3 regions of the Aeromonas sp. 25-AL00135 genome follow, and region 1 is predicted to be linked to each of the others. Evidence: predicted binding sites of a transcription regulator. Region 1 holds the regulator's gene; each other region holds the start of a gene.
The links. Region 1 encodes sigma-54, which starts transcription at its own class of promoters, with help from an activator protein. Its sites were predicted from a motif close to TGGCACNGTTTTNGCTT; they were not measured.
Positions count from the first base shown of each region.

Region 2: the regulator sigma-54 is predicted to act here: its motif matches at 2,303-2,319, upstream of glnA (glutamate--ammonia ligase).
Region 3: the regulator sigma-54 is predicted to act here: its motif matches at 3,400-3,416, upstream of flgB (flagellar basal body rod protein FlgB).

Region 1 covers NZ_JBSTYQ010000007.1:94,711-100,120, forward strand. The annotation lists gene kdsC (3-deoxy-manno-octulosonate-8-phosphatase KdsC) at 1-357, shown strand, start outside; gene lptC (LPS export ABC transporter periplasmic protein LptC) at 354-914, shown strand; gene lptA (lipopolysaccharide transport periplasmic protein LptA) at 901-1,419, shown strand; gene lptB (LPS export ABC transporter ATP-binding protein) at 1,432-2,157, shown strand; gene ACW5XC_RS08270 (RNA polymerase factor sigma-54) at 2,223-3,662, shown strand; gene hpf (ribosome hibernation promoting factor) at 3,683-3,970, shown strand; gene ptsN (PTS IIA-like nitrogen regulatory protein PtsN) at 3,973-4,419, shown strand; gene rapZ (RNase adapter RapZ) at 4,465-5,331, shown strand; gene npr (PTS phosphocarrier protein NPr) at 5,352-5,410, shown strand, end outside.
Region 2 covers NZ_JBSTYQ010000015.1:60,440-65,849, reverse strand. The annotation lists gene typA (translational GTPase TypA) at 213-2,024, opposite strand; gene glnA (glutamate--ammonia ligase) at 2,376-3,785, shown strand; gene ACW5XC_RS14795 (DUF4124 domain-containing protein) at 3,901-4,479, shown strand; gene glnL (nitrogen regulation protein NR(II)) at 4,566-5,410, shown strand, end outside.
Region 3 covers NZ_JBSTYQ010000004.1:35,164-40,573, forward strand. The annotation lists gene flgF (flagellar basal-body rod protein FlgF) at 1-308, opposite strand, end outside; gene flgE (flagellar hook protein FlgE) at 450-1,787, opposite strand; gene ACW5XC_RS04365 (flagellar hook assembly protein FlgD) at 1,798-2,538, opposite strand; gene flgC (flagellar basal body rod protein FlgC) at 2,554-2,973, opposite strand; gene flgB (flagellar basal body rod protein FlgB) at 2,973-3,371, opposite strand; gene ACW5XC_RS04380 (CheR family methyltransferase) at 3,667-4,491, opposite strand; gene ACW5XC_RS04385 (chemotaxis protein CheV) at 4,509-5,410, opposite strand, start outside.

The DNA.
Region 1 (5,410 bases):
GAGATCGCCATCATCACCGGGCGCAACTCCCGTATCGTCAGCGATCGGATGAAAAGCCTGGGGGTGGCTCATGTGGTGCAGGGGGCTGATAAAAAGCTGCCTCACTTCGAAGCGCTGCTGGCCAAGCTGGGGCTGACTGCTGAACAGGCCGCCTATATGGGCGATGACACCATCGATCTGCCGGTGATGCAGGTCTGTGGGCTCGGCATTGCCGTGGCCGATGCCCATCCGCTGGTGCTGAGTCGTGCCGATATGGTGACCCGGCTTGGCGGTGGCATGGGCGCGGTGCGCGAGGTGTGTGACCTCATTTTGCAGGCGCAGGGCCACGACGATTATCAGCCCGAGGCCTCGGTATGAGCAGACAGACCCTGTTGTTTGCCCTGCTGTTTCTGGTCGCGCTGGTTGCCTGGCAGTTGGGCAAGGTTGAGCTGGTGCCTGAGAGCGCCGTCAAAATCGAAAACTATCAGCCGGATTTTGTCGCCAAAGATCTGGTGACCACCCGTTTTGATATCAACGGCAAGCGCACCGAGCGGCTGGAGTCGACCTACGCCGAGTATTATCAAATCCTCGAGCAGGCCACCTTCGACAAGCCGGTGGTCTACATGTATGACGATCAGGGTGCTGCCGAGTGGAAGGTGACCGCCGAAACCGGCGTGCTCAACACCGGCGACAACGTCATCCTGCGGGACAAGGTGCATCTGGATGGTCTGCTACCTACCTCTTTCATCTCCACACTGGATACTCCCTATCTGGAGCTGGATCTGGTGACACAGGATGTGCGCAGCAACCGGGAAGTGAACATTCTGGGTCGGGATTTCCAGACCCAAGGGGTTGGCCTCAAGGGCCATCTGGACCGCAAATATTTTGAGTTACTGGATCAAGGCCATGCCATCTATTTCAATGAAAAACGCTAATCTGGCCCTCGCAGCCCTGTTGTTGTGTGGTGCGGTGACCGCCAAAGAGTCCGACTTTGCCGAGAAGGTCTACGTCGATGCCGTCAAACAGGTGGCCGAGATGCAGGACAACCGCATCACCTTCGAAGAGGATGTGACCATCAATCAGGGCACCATCCGGATCAAGGCTGACAAGGTGGTAGTGACCCGTTCCGGCGAGAAAGGGGCTGAGGTGATGACTGCCTACGGCAAGCCCGCCACCTTCTTCCAGATCCTGGATAACGGCAAGCCGGTCAATGCCCACGGCAACACTATCCGCTACGAGCTGAAGAACCGGCTGGTGACCATCACCGGCAACGGTCAGCTCAAGCAGGAAGATAGCCAGGTCAATGGCGATCTGATCCGCTACGACATCGTCAAACAGAAGATGATTGCCGAGAGCAAGAGCCCGAGCCAGCGGGTCAAAACCGTGTTCCTGCCGGATCAGGTAGAGAATTTCGACAAGCCCGCCGACCAGAAGAAGTAGGGAAAATAAGCCATGGCAGTGTTAAAAGCAGTGGGCCTGCAGAAGAGCTACAAGCGCCGCATGGTGGTGAGTGACGTCAGCCTTGAAGTGGGCACCGGCCAGATTGTCGGCCTGCTCGGCCCCAACGGGGCGGGCAAGACCACCTCCTTCTACATGATCGTGGGGCTGGTGCAGCGCGATGCCGGTCTCATCACCATCGACGATCAGGACATCAGCCTGCAGCCCATGCATGTGCGGGCGCGCAATGGCATCGGTTACCTGCCGCAGGAGGCCTCCATCTTCCGTCGCCTGTCGGTGTTCGACAACCTGATGGGCGTGATGCAGACCCGCAAGGGGTTGAGTCGCGAGGAGCGTGAGGACAAGGTTCAGCAACTGCTGGAAGAGTTCAACATCACCCACATTCGCGACAACCTGGGTCAGAGCCTCTCCGGCGGTGAGCGCCGTCGAGTCGAGATCGCCCGTGCGCTGGCGGCTGAGCCGCGTTTTATTCTGCTGGATGAACCCTTTGCAGGGGTTGACCCGATTTCTGTGATAGACATCAAGAAGATCATTCAGCATCTGAAAGATAGAGGCCTTGGCGTCTTGATTACCGACCACAACGTCAGAGAGACTCTGGACGTATGTGAGAAGGCCTATATCGTCAGCCACGGCAAGATGATTGCCGAAGGTGCACCGGCTGACATCCTTGCCGATGAGCAGGTCAAGCGCGTCTATTTGGGCGATCAATTCAGTCTATAGTAAGGGGGCATGCCTTCATTTCCTTTGACGAGTGCCTCGCTGAACATAAGGATATCCCGACGTAGATGAAGCCGACATTACAGTTGCGTCTCGGTCAGTCCCTGACCATGACGCCGCAATTACAACAAGCGATTCGTCTGCTCCAGCTCTCCACTCTGGAACTTCAGCAGGAAATTCAGCAAGCGCTCGAAAACAACCCTCTGCTGGAGCAGGAAGAGAGCGAGGCGCAAGAGACCAGTCCGGAAGCGCCGGTCGATGCCAGCCAGCTGGATTCCAGCGATGCCATGGCTCAGGAGCAGATGCCGGATGAGTTGCCGGTGGATACCACCTGGGACGAGGTTTACTCTGCCGGCACCGCCCAGAGCGCGGGCCCCATCCACGATGGGGAAGATAGCGTCTATCAGGGTGAAACCACCGAAAACCTGCAGGATTATCTGCTGTGGCAGATGCGGCTCACACCGTTCAGCGATGTGGATGCTGCCATCGCGCTCGCCATTATCGATGCCATCGACGAATCCGGTTATCTGACCGTTGCGCTGGAGGATATCCAGGCAGCCGTCACCAGCGATGACGTAGAGGTGGAGCTCGATGAGGTCGAGGCGGTACTCAAGCGGGTGCAGCACTTCGATCCGGTCGGTATTGCTGCCCGTTCTGTGCAGGAGTGTTTGCTGATCCAGCTGGATCAGTATGACCCGCAGACCCCCTGGCTCAACGAGGCCAAGGAGGTGATCCTCGAGCACATGGAGCTGCTCGGCAACCGGGATTACCGCACCCTCGCCCGCAAGACAAAACTCAAAGAGAGCGACCTCAAGGAGGTGCTGGATCTGATCCAGCTGCTGGAGCCGCGCCCCGGCAATGGCATCATCCAGAGCGACTCCCAGTACGTGATCCCCGACGTCTCCGTGGTCAAGAAGGGCAGCAAGTGGGTGGTCGAGCTCAATCCCGACTCTGCCCCCCGCATCCGGGTCAACGAGACCTATGCCGCCATGGCCCGCAACGCCCGCAGCAGCACCGACACCCAGTTTATCCGCTCCCATTTGCAGGAAGCCAAGTGGTTCATCAAGAGCCTGGAAAGTCGCAATGACACCCTGCTGAAAGTGGCCAGTTGCATTGTCGAGCAGCAACAGGGCTTTTTCGAGTATGGTGAAGAGGCGATGAAGCCGATGGTGCTCAATGACATCGCCGAAGCGGTAGAGATGCATGAGTCGACCATCTCCCGGGTGACGACCCAGAAGTACATGCATACCCCCCGTGGTATCTTCGAATTGAAGTTTTTTTTCTCCAGCCATGTGAACACCGAAGGAGGAGGAGAGTGCTCATCGACCGCAATTCGCGCGCTCATCAAGAAGCTGGTCACGGCAGAGAATCCTGCCAAGCCGTTAAGTGATAGCAAGATCGCGGATTTGCTGGCCGAACAGGGTATTATGGTGGCGAGACGCACGATCGCTAAGTATCGCGAATCCTTGTTTATCCCACCTTCCAATCAGCGCAAACGCCTGGTTTAGGCAAACAAAAGGATGATGTTATGCAAATTAACCTGACCGGACACCATGTCGAGATCACCGAAGCTCTGCGTGATTATGTGAACAACAAATTTGCCAAACTCGAGCGTCACTTCGACCACATCAACAATGTTCATGTGGTGCTTAGCGTGGAAAAACTGAACCAGATAGCGGAAGCCAAATTGCACGTCAGCGGTGGCGAAGTGTTTGCCAACTCTGAACATGCCGATATGTATGCTGCGATAGACACCTTGCTCGACAAGCTGGACAGGCAGATCATCAAGCACAAAGATAAGTTAAATAAAAAATAACCATGCAACTTGAACACATACTGAGTCGGGACTGCACCAAGAGTGCAGTCCCTTGTACCAGCAAGAAACGCGCCCTCGAAATCATCAGCGAGCTGGCCGCCGAACGCCTTGGCACCTCCCGTCAGGCGCTGTTTGAATGCTTGCTGGCCCGCGAAAAAATGGGTAGTACCGGGATCGGTGCCGGTATTGCGATCCCCCACGGTCGCATTGACGATGAGTTCCCGCCAACCGCGATCCTGATGACCTTTGCCGACCCTATTCCTTTCGACTCCATCGACAATCAACCGGTTGACCTGCTGTTTGCCTTGCTGGTGCCGGAAAGCGAGTGCAAGCAGCATCTCAAGACCCTTTCTCTGATGGCTTCCAAGCTGGGTGACAAGGCGGTTTGCCGCCAGTTGCGTCAGGCAACCAGCGACGAAGAGCTCTATCAGATCATGACCTCGGCCTGACAGCAGGCCAAGGATGAGACACCCGTTTTGGCGTGAGGGAACAAGATGCAGTTAATCGTGGTAAGTGGACGCTCGGGCTCCGGTAAAACGGTAGCCCTGCGAGTGCTGGAAGATCTGGGTTACTACTGTGTGGACAACCTGCCGGTCAATCTGCTGCCCCAGCTGATTGTCTCGGTGGAGAGCCAGTACGACAAATTGGCGGTCAGTATCGATGTGCGCAACCTGCCGAGCGATCCGGAGAAACTGGAAAATCTGCTGGCTCAGGTGCGTAATGAGGGGCGGGTAGAGTTCTCCAGCTTTTTCTTCGATGCCGACAACGGCACCCTGCTCAAGCGCTATGGCGAGAGCCGCCGCCTGCACCCCCTCTCACGCAACAAGCTGTCGCTGGATGAGGCGATTCGGGAGGAGACCCACCTGCTGGCGCCACTCTCCTCGACCGCTGACCTGCGCATCGACACCACCACCCTCAGCATTCACGACCTGAGCGAGCTCATCAAAACCCGGGTACTCGGCAAGAAAGAGAACGAGCTGGTGCTGGTGTTCGAGTCGTTCGGCTTCAAGTACGGCATTCCCAAGGATGCCGACTTCGTGTTCGATGCCCGCTTCCTGCCCAATCCGCACTGGATCCCCGAGCTCAAGCCGTTCACCGGCAAGGATGAGCCGGTTGCCAACTACCTCTCGGCGCAAGCTGATGTGATGCTGTTTACCCAGCAGATCGAAAATATGCTGGCGACCTGGTTGCCCCATCTGGAGCGCAACAATCGCAGCTACCTCACGGTCGGCATCGGTTGCACCGGTGGTCAGCACCGCTCGGTCTTTATTGCAGAGCGGCTGGCCAGTGCATTCCGTTTGCTTGGCAAGAACGTGCAGATCCGCCACCGCACTCTCGACAAGAGTGCCCCCCAATCCTGACGGACCAATAGGACGACCCGATGACTGTTTCCGCCTCGGTTGAAGTGAAAAACAAGCTGGGTATTCATGCCAGACCTGC
Region 2 (5,410 bases), on a different contig from region 1:
CCGCTGCGGCTTTTTTATCTCACCCATCCCCACGACCTTCGCTCAACGCTCATCAGCCCACTCATCATCCATTGCTGATGGCCTGAACGAGCTCATCAGGATGGCCAGAGCGGATCACAAGCATAAAAAAACGGACCCAAACCAGAGGTTTGGGTCCGTTTATCAGTGAACCGTCAGCGGCCGCGAGGGCTGCCGAGACTCAGCACATGGCATTAACCACGGCCAGAGCGCTTGCGATCCAGCTCGGTCAGCAATTTCTTGCGGATACGGATGTTCTTCGGAGTCACTTCTACCAGTTCGTCGTTGTCGATGAACTCGAGAGCCTGTTCCAGAGTCATGCGGATCGGCGGAGTCAGCACTTGAGCTTCGTCAGTACCGGAGGCACGCATGTTGGTCAGCTGTTTGCCTTTCAGGCAGTTAACAGTCAGGTCGTTGGAACGGGAGTGAATACCGATCACCTGGCCTTCGTACACTTCGGTCGCGTGACCGATGAACAGACGACCACGGTCTTGCAGACCGAACAGGGCGTAGGTCAGAGCCTTACCGGTTGCGTTGGAGATCAGCACGCCGTTCTGACGCTCGCCGATGCTGCCACCCTTGTGCGGACCGTAGTGGTCGAAGGTGTGGTACAGCAGACCGGTACCTGAGGTCATGGTCATGAACTCGGTCTGGAAACCGATCAGGCCACGGCTCGGGATCATGAAGTCCAGACGGACACGGCCCTTGCCATCCGGGGTCATGTTGGTCATTTCGCCTTTACGCAGACCCAGTTGCTCCATCACGGAACCCTGGTGCGCTTCTTCAACGTCCACCGTTACGGTTTCGAACGGTTCTTGCAGAACGCCATCAACGGTACGCAGGATTACTTCCGGACGGGACACAGCCAGTTCGTAACCTTCGCGACGCATGTTTTCGATCAGGATGGAGAGGTGCAGTTCACCACGACCGGATACACGGAACTTGTCCGGATCATCAGTCTCTTCCACACGCAGAGCCACGTTGTGGACCAGCTCCTGGTTCAGACGCTCCAGAATGTTACGGGAGGTCACGAACTTGCCCTCTTTACCGGCGAACGGTGAGGTGTTGACCTGGAAGGTCATGTTCACGGTCGGCTCGTCAACGGAGAGCGGCGGCAGGGCTTCAACGGCACCGTTATCACAGATGGTGTCGGAGATTTTCAGCTCGCCCAGACCGGTAATAGCGATGATGTCACCCGCTTGCGCGTCGGTAACTTCAGTACGGGACAGACCCAGGTAACCCAGCACCTGACCGACTTTACCGTTACGGGTCTTGCCGTCAGCACCAACGATGGTGACTTGCTGGTTGGTCTTGACGCGACCACGGGTGATACGGCCGATACCGATAACGCCCACGTAGGAGTTGTAGTCCAGCTGGGAGATCTGCATCTGGAAACCACCTTCGGCATCAGCCTTCGGCGCTTCAACGTTGTCAACGATGGCCTGGAACAGCGGCTCCATGTTCTCGGACTCGACGTCCTGATCCATGGTGGCCCAACCGTTCAGTGCAGAGGCGTAAACAACTTTGAAATCCAGCTGTTCGTCAGTCGCGCCCAGGTTGTCGAACAGGTCGAATACCTGATCCATTACCCAGTCAGGACGAGCACCCGGACGGTCAACCTTGTTGATGACCACGATCGGCTTCAGACCCTGAGCGAACGCTTTCTGGGTCACGAAACGGGTTTGCGGCATCGGGCCGTCTACGGCGTCAACCAGCAGCAGCACGGAGTCAACCATGGACAGTACGCGCTCTACTTCACCACCGAAGTCGGCGTGACCCGGGGTATCAACGATGTTGATACGGTAGTCATTCCAGCGGATCGCAGTGTTCTTGGCGAGAATGGTGATGCCACGTTCCCGTTCCAGATCATTGGAGTCCATGATCCGTTCCTGGCCTTCCGTGGAGCGGTCCAGGGTGCCGGACTGCTGCAGCAGCTTATCAACCAGAGTCGTTTTGCCGTGGTCAACGTGCGCAATAATCGCAATATTGCGTAAATTCTCTAACATTCTCGCCTCAATCACCGGGTAAAATTGGGCGCTAATTGTACTCTTGCCTTTGTGATCTGCCTAGCAGAATTGCAGTACATTCGCGCATAACAACAGATCTGGATCATAGACCTCTCTGACAAACCCTGCTTAGATGGGCGGTGACCGTATTTCGCGCACCATTACAGTGCACCAAAACGATCCACCATCGCACTAAATTGATGCAACGCGAGTCGAGATCGCCTGTTTTTGGGGAGCCTCTTCAGCGAGATTGCCCTGAAATCAAGCTGTCACAAACTTGGCACGATACTGGCTTATGTGAATACGACGACGCATTCACCCAGAGAGTTTTAACACCGGAGGTTACTTAGCATGTCAGCCCAGAACGTTTTGGCCCTGATCCAGGAACACGAAGTCAAGTTTGTTGATCTGCGCTTTACCGACACCAAGGGTAAAGAGCAGCATGTATCCATCCCTGCTCACCAGGTTGATGAAGATTTCTTCGAAGACGGCAAGATGTTCGATGGTTCCTCCATCGGCGGCTGGAAGGGCATCAACGAATCCGACATGGTACTGATGCCGGACGCAGCCTCCGCCAAACTGGACCCGTTCACCGAAGAGACCACCCTGAACATCGTTTGTGACGTACTGGAGCCTGCCACCATGCAGGGCTACGACCGCGATCCGCGCTCCATCGCCAAGCGTGCAGAAGATTTCCTAAAGTCCAGCGGCATCGCTGACACCGTGCTGTTCGGGCCGGAGCCGGAATTCTTCATGTTCGACAACATTACTTTCTCCAACACCATGGGCCACAGCTTCGTGAAAATCGAATCTGAAGAAGCCGCATGGAACTCCGGCACTGCCTATGAGCATGGCAACAAGGGTCACCGTCCGTTCGTGAAAGGCGGTTACTTCCCGGTTGCACCGGTCGACTCCTCCCAGGATATCCGCGCCGCCATGTGTCTGGTGCTGGAAGAGATGGGCCAGGTCGTTGAAGCTCACCACCACGAAGTGGCCACTGCCGGCCAGAACGAAATCGCTACCCGCTTCAACACTCTTACGCTGAAAGCTGACGAAGTGCAGGTACTGAAGTACGTGATCCACAACGTGGCCCACGCCTACAACAAGACCGTGACCTTCATGCCGAAACCCATGTTCGGTGACAACGGCTCCGGCATGCACTGCCACCAGTCTCTGGCCAAGAACGGCGTCAACCTGTTCGCTGGTGACCTGTACGGCGGTCTGTCCGAGATGGCTCTGCACTACATCGGCGGTATCATCAAGCACGCCAAGGCCATCAACGCCTTCGCCAACCCGACCACCAACTCCTACAAGCGTCTGGTTCCGGGTTATGAAGCACCGGTCATGCTGGCCTACTCTGCCCGCAACCGCTCTGCCTCCATCCGTATCCCGGTGGTACCGAGCCCGAAAGCCCGTCGTATCGAAGTGCGCTTCCCGGATCCGGCTGCCAACCCGTACCTGGCCTTCGCAGCCCAGCTGATGGCCGGTCTGGACGGTATCATCAACAAGATCCATCCGGGCGATGCCATGGACAAGAACTTGTACGACCTGCCGCCGGAAGAAGCCGCAGAAGTGCCGACCGTTGCCGGTTCTCTGGACGAAGCCCTGGCCGCTCTGGATGCTGACCGCGAGTTCCTGACCCGTGGCGGCGTGTTCAGCGATGACTTCATCAACTCCTATCTGGAACTGAAACAGCAGGATGTTGACCGTGTGCGCATGACCCCGCACCCGCTGGAGTTCGAACTGTACTACTCCGTCTAAGTCTCAGCAGACTGGCCGTTTAAATCTGGTCAGCTTGCTTAATCGTGACAAAACCCGCCATCTGGCGGGTTTTTTCTCTGATAGGATTAAGCAAAATACCGTCAAGGAGAGATGGATGAACAACAAGCATGGCATAGGGGTGCTCAGCCTCCTGTTGCTGACCTCGTTCGGTGCGGACGCGGCCAAGGTCTACTCCTGGGTCGATGGTAATGGCATCACCCACTACTCGGATGCGCCACCACCCGGCAAAAACGCCAAAGAGGTCGATCTGCGGGTCGCCCCGCTGCTGGGCAGCAGCGCGCCCAGATCGGTGCAGGTGGATAACTTCAACAGCCTGACCGGCGCCGATGCCAAGAAAGAGAAAGAGGCGGCCAAGCTGACTATCGAACTGCTCTCCCCGGAACAGGGCAGCACCCTACGCGACAACACAGGCAACATCGTCTTTCAGGGCACCATCAGCCCCAAACCTCCGACCCAGTATGATGTGCGCCTGACCCTGGATGGCAAAGCCGCCCCCATCGTCAGCAACAGCCTCTCTGTCCGCGTCGAAAACGTCGATCGCGGCGCCCACGAAGCTCAGCTCGAGCTGCTCGCCAAAGACGGTACGATCCTTGCTAAATCCAGTGCAGTCACCTTTTACCTGCATAGAGCGAGCGTGACGCCGGCTCCCAAACCCACCCCCAAAGCCGACTAGGGGTGATATAGCGCACCGATGCGGGTAAACTCTATGCACCATATCGGTGCATAACAGGTGTGTAGCACCGTTTTAGGGAGAAACCTGTGCCAACCCGCTCGGACAACGCCAAAACACTCTTGGATAATTTGCTGACCGCCGTGATCCTGATGGATGAGCGGCTCTGCATCCAGTTCGTCAACCCGGCGGCTGAACAGCTGCTCTCCCTCAGTGAACGCCGGCTGATCGGCATCGAACTGCCCCATCTGCTGGAACATATCTCCCTCGATTTGCAGCGGCTCAAGCAGTGCCTCGTGTCAGGGCAGGGCTTTACCGATAGCGAAGTGACTCTGGTGGTAGAGGGAGAACCGCGACTGGTGGAGCTGAGCGCCACCCCGATGGCCGACCACGAACAGCGTCTGCTGGTGGTGGAGCTGCGCAAGATCGACCAGCAGAAGAAGATCAGTCAGGAACAGCAACAACATGCCCAGCAGCTGGCGGCCAAGGAGCTGGTGCGCGGGCTGGCCCACGAAATCAAGAATCCCCTCGGCGGCCTGCGCGGCGCGGCGCAGCTGCTGCAAAAAGAGCTGCCGGATCCGGCGCTGCGCGAATATACCGGCATCATCATCGAGCAGGCCGACCGGCTGCGGGTGCTGGTCGATCGGCTGCTTGGCCCCCAGCGCCCTGGCCGTCACCAGATGCATAATGTCCATTCGGTGCTGGAGCAGGTACGCCGACTGGTGGAGCTCGAACTCCCTCCCTCTGTTCGCATCGAACGGGATTACGATCCCAGCATCCCCGAATTCGAGATGGAGCCGGATCAGCTGCAGCAGGCGTTTCTCAACATAGTGCGCAACGCCGCCGAAGCACTGGGGGATCAGACCGGGCTTATCCGTATCAAGACCCGCACCGCGTTCCAGATCACCATCCACGGCCAGCGTTACCGGCTGGC
Region 3 (5,410 bases), on a different contig from region 1:
CCCATGCGGGTATAGGCTTCACCACCCTTGGGATCCTGCACGGCAATCCAGCCCGGACCATCCACAGCCACGTCCAGATCCCGTCCGGTGGTCATCAGCATGCCATGCTGCAAGTTCTGCCCCGGGCGCTCAGCCATGGCAAAGACCCGGCTTGGCAAGCCCTCTCCGAACGCCTGCATGCTTCTGGCCTGCTCGAAATCGGACTTGAAGCCGGTGGTATTGGCATTGGCGAGGTTGTTGCCCCGAACAGCCAAGCTGTTCATGGTCTCTTTGGCCCCGGACATGGCGATATAAAGCAGGTGATCCATGGAATTCTCCGTCAAACAGATGACTCTGACAGGAGAAATGCAATTAGAGTGCCAACAGCAGAAATATGGGGGGGTAAGGATGGGAATGTGACAGAAATAGAGAGGGGGCCAAGCCCCCTCTCATTATCATTTATTGCGCGATTAACGGATCTGCAGGATGGTCTGCTGCAGCGAACTGTTGACCTCCAGAGAACGGGAGTTGGCCTGGAAGTTACGCTGGGCAGTGATCAAGTCCACCAGCTCCGAGGTCAAATCCACGTTGGACTGCTCCAGCGCTGAAGATTTTATGCCACCAAACGTACCTGAATTAGGAGTGCCTGGCAATGCATCCCCTGAGAGCAAGGACTGCCGCCAGGATGTATCGCCAACCTGAGTCAATCCTTGCGAGTTGGCAAACTTGGCCAGCGCAACCATAGCCACTTTTAACGTCGTAGCATTACTGTATGTGGCAGAAACAACACCGTCTGGCGTAATTTCAACCTTTGTTAGACGGCCCACTGTCGCACCATCCTGAGTCAATTTGTTGACTTCAAAAGGTGAGTTGTATTGGGTAACAGTCCCAAGACGAATTTCCAACGTCTGAGTCGGATCTGCACCATTATTGATAATCCCTGCTCCACCAGCGCCATTGCCCAACGCAACAGTCTTGATAGGCGCAACCGGTATGGTTGTATCCAGCTTACCCGAGGGAGTAAATGTCATCTGCAGACCAGTGGGAATACCTGCACCTGGACTCGCCGTACCACCATTAATATTTATAGGCTTGTCTCCTTCATACATGAACATACTCCAAGTTCCCGGGTTCAAAGGCTGCCCCGCATTGGCCGGATCTTCATGGCGGACAAAATACTTGGTGATTGTATGGGGAGCACCAAGGGAATCATAAATAGTTACAGATGTTGAATGAGCATATGTTGACGAGTTAGTGCGATCAAAATTAGCGGGTAAAGTAGGCTTTGTTTTACTATCGATACTCAAGTTAAAACTTGCCTCCACCAATGAAGTCATTTTAGGCTCACCAGCCCTATCAGGTATTTGAATAGGCTTGGTCGCATTAATACTGACCGCCTTGGGCGTACCATCAGGATTAATTTCATAGCCTTGCAGGTAATGGCCCTGATTGTTGACCATATAGCTGTTTTCATTGAGCTTAAAGGCGCCGGCACGGGTATAGGTGCGATCCAGGTTGGTCAGGCCATCGGAGGTCACAAAGAATCCATTCCCCTGAATCGCCAGGTCCAGCGCGTTATTGGTAAATTGCAGCGCCCCCTGGTGGAACTGCTGGGCAACCGCACCGGTCGCCACACCGTTACCGACCTGAGTCTTGGCATTGACAAAGATGGAGTTGGCGTAGACATCCGCAAACTCGGCACGGGACTCTTTAAAGCCCATGGTGTTAACGTTGGCAATGTTGTTGGCGGTGACGTTCAAGTCTTTTTGTGCCGCGTTGACACCGCTCAAGGCATTGTTAAATGACATATCCAGCTCCTTAGATCGATGCTGTCGACGTGGTTTTTGACGGTGTAACCGTCGGATTTGAATTGGTGCCTGAAATTTGCAAAATATTGTTCAGATATTCGCTCCCCAGCCCTCTCAAGTTGAGGCGGGTCGGGTTGGTGGCATTGCCCAAGGCAACGCTATCCACTTTGGCATAAGCGTATGCAGCAATATTTTCCGACTTGCCATCAAGAGTACCGCTGGCTTTGACGACATACTTGCCTGCAGAAACTCGGTTACCAGCCTTGTCTGTACCATCCCAAGCAACTTCTACGTTACCTTTTTGCTCTCCTTCCAGAGGAAACTCTTTGATAACTTGTCCCTTTTCGTCTTCGATAGTGATTTTGATATTCGCATATTTATTAGTAGTGCCAACCGCTACGACTGCTGATAGTGGCCCCTCTTTGTCTAAATAGCTTATATTGCTTGGCAGTAGCACATTTTGACCTACCAAAGAGGATGCTTGCAGGGCTTGACTGGAAATCATCTGGTCATTGAGTTTCCCCATCTGGGTAGACAAACTACTAATCCCCTCCGAAGTTGACATGGACGCCATTTGGGAAAGCATCTGGGCATTGTCGACAGGCTTGAAGGGGTCTTGATACGATAATTGCATTGTTAGCAGCTTCATAAATGAAGCCTGATCCAGCTCTTTCTTCGGCGCCGTTGTGCTGCCTGTCGTCTGGGTCGTGGTACGGCTGATGCCGTTCACATTATTGGTTGTATCGACCATGCTGCATCCCTCCTATCAGGACTTGCCAAGCTGGAGCGTCTGCTGCAGCATCTTCTTGGCCGAATCTGCAACCTGTACGTTGGTCTGGTAGCTGCGCGAGGCGTTGATCATGTCGGCCATCTCTTCAACCATGTTGACGTTTGGCTTGAAGATAAAACCGTCTTTATCCGCCATCGGGTGGTTGGGGTTGTACTCCTTGAGCAGTGGCGCCTTGCTCTCGACAATCCCCTTCACCTCAACCCCGACCGAGCCCTGCTTGTCAGACATCGCCTGATCGAGCTGGGCGGCAAAGACTGGCCGCCTGGCGTGGTAAGTATTTTCCACACTGGAGCTGACGCTGTCCGCGTTGGCCATGTTGCTGGCAACCGTGTTGAGGCGCACTGACTGTGCGCTCATAGCCGAGCCTGCTATGTCAAAGACCTTGAACAAACTCATCACTGCTCTCCTTTCAGGGCCTTGAGCAGGCCACTGATTTTGCTATTCATAAATTCAAGGGAGGTTTGATACTCGAGGCTATTGCGCAGAAATTCGCTGCGCTCCTGCTGCACATCGACTGTATTGCCGTCACCGGTATCCGGTTGCAGCGGGTTGCGATATTGCACGGTACCTGGGGCGTCCATATTCAAGGCAAAGTGCTTTTCGCTGGTCGTTGCCAAACCAAACCCCTGATGCGACTGGGCCTCCTGCAATGCCTGAGCAAAATTGATATCCCTGGCTTTGAAGCCCGGGGTATCTGCGTTGGCAATATTGCTGGAAAGCACCTCAGCACGCTTGGCGCGAACGCTTATGGTGTGTTGATGCACACCGAATGCCTTGTCAAATGAAAGAGCCATAGCACACCTCCTGCTTGGTTTATTTTGTTTGCAAGAGGCGTGCCATAAGCAAATCACTCAGATCGATGGTTTGGGTATGAGCACATTTCAGACCGAAAACGGCAGGAGCATCTCGTGCATTGAGTCAGACGGCATCATTTGGCCACCTTAAGGTTTCAACCACTTTTGCAGTGGCGAGATATGGTAGGTAAATAGAAAGACTGAGCTGTAGATAAAGAAAGAGGGAAGCTCGTAGCTTCCCTCTTTGCATGAACTGGCAATATTCGGCAGACCCCGAATATCAGGGCCCTCAAGCCTATTTGACCTTGTAGACAATCCCCGGATTACAGCGGATCATCTCAAACCGATCGGTCAACCCGGCCAGTGACTCCGACGCTCCCAGCATCAGATATCCACCGGGGTTGAGACTGGCAGCAAACTGGTTGAGGATCTTCGACTTCACTTCCGGCGCAAAATAGATGAGCACGTTACGGCAAAAAATAATGTCAAACTTGCCGAGCAGACTATAGCTCTCCAACAAGTTGAGTGGCCGGAAGGTGGTCAATTTTCTGACTCGCTCGGCAACCCGCATCTTGTTGTCACCGTAAGGCTCAAAAAACATCTTCTTGCGCTCCGGTGACAAACCGCGCGCCAGAGCAAGGCTATCGTAAACGCCTTCCTTACACTGATTGAGCATGGTCGTCGAAATATCCGTCCCGACAATCTGCACGCCACCAGGCAAGGTACCCGGCTTTTTCATCTGCTGCTCCAGTGCCGTCATGGCAATGGAATAGGGCTCCTGACCTGACGAGGAAGCGGCTGACCAGATCTTGATGGGGCGGCCACTTTTCCCCAACTCGGGGAAAATCTTGTCAGTAAGAAGCTGAAACGGGTAAGTATCACGAAACCAGAGGGTCTCGTTGGTCGTCATGGCATCTACTACGGCCATTTTCAGGTCACGCTCTCGCACACTCATTGCACGGGTAACCAGATCAGACAGACTCTCGATGCCAAACTGAGCCATCAAAGGTGAAAGACGGCTCTTCACCAGATACTGTTTGTTATCCCCCAGCACAATTCCGCTCTGTACCGCCAGAAAGTTGCTGAACTGTTTGTATAAGTCGTCCGAAAGTGTCTTCATGCAGCTGTTCTTCTTTATTAGAGTGCGTTTTGTACGGCCTTGGCCAATTCATCAGGCTGGAACTTGGCGATAAAATTGTTCGCACCAACTTTCTGCACCATTGCCTGGTTGAATACTCCACTGAGCGAGGTATGCAGAATAACATGCAAATCCTTGAGATTGGGATTATTCCGGATCTCGGCAGTGAAGGTATAGCCATCCATTTCCGGCATTTCGATATCCGAAATAACCAGCGCAACCTGATCCTTGATAGGACCATTTTTGGTCATTTCCAGCAGCATGTTCAATGCTTCGCGGCCATCTTTTGCCAACACGCACTCGACACCGATGGCCTCAAGCGCACGTTGTACCTGTTTGCGTGCCACTGAGGAGTCATCCGCAACAAGAACAGGACGCCCCAGAGTCGGGTGGTCGACACTGGCCTGAACCAGCTCCTCACTAACATCCGTTGCAACCGGCGAAATTTCGTTCAATATCCGCTCAACATCAAGGATTTCGACCAACTCGCCATCGACTTCAGTCACGGCTGTCATGTAGTTGATGCGACCCGCACCTTTGGGCGGAGGCAGGATGGATTCCCAGTTCATATTGATGATGCGCTCGACCGAATGCACCAGAAAACCCTGAATAGAGCGGTTGTACTCGGAGATGATAATGAAGCATTTGCTCAGATCATCAATCGGGCGTTTACCAACTGCCATGCTGAGATCGATGACCGAGATAGTCTGGCCACGAATATGTGCGACCCCGCGGATGCAGGAGTTCAATTTGGGCATCACGGTCAAGGGGGGACACTGCAACACTTCACGCACTTTGAATACGTTGATGCCAAATCTTTGACGTCCATTGAGACGAAACAACAACAACTCCAGCCGGTTTTGCCCCACTAGCTGGGTACGTTGGTTGACCGAGTCCAGGA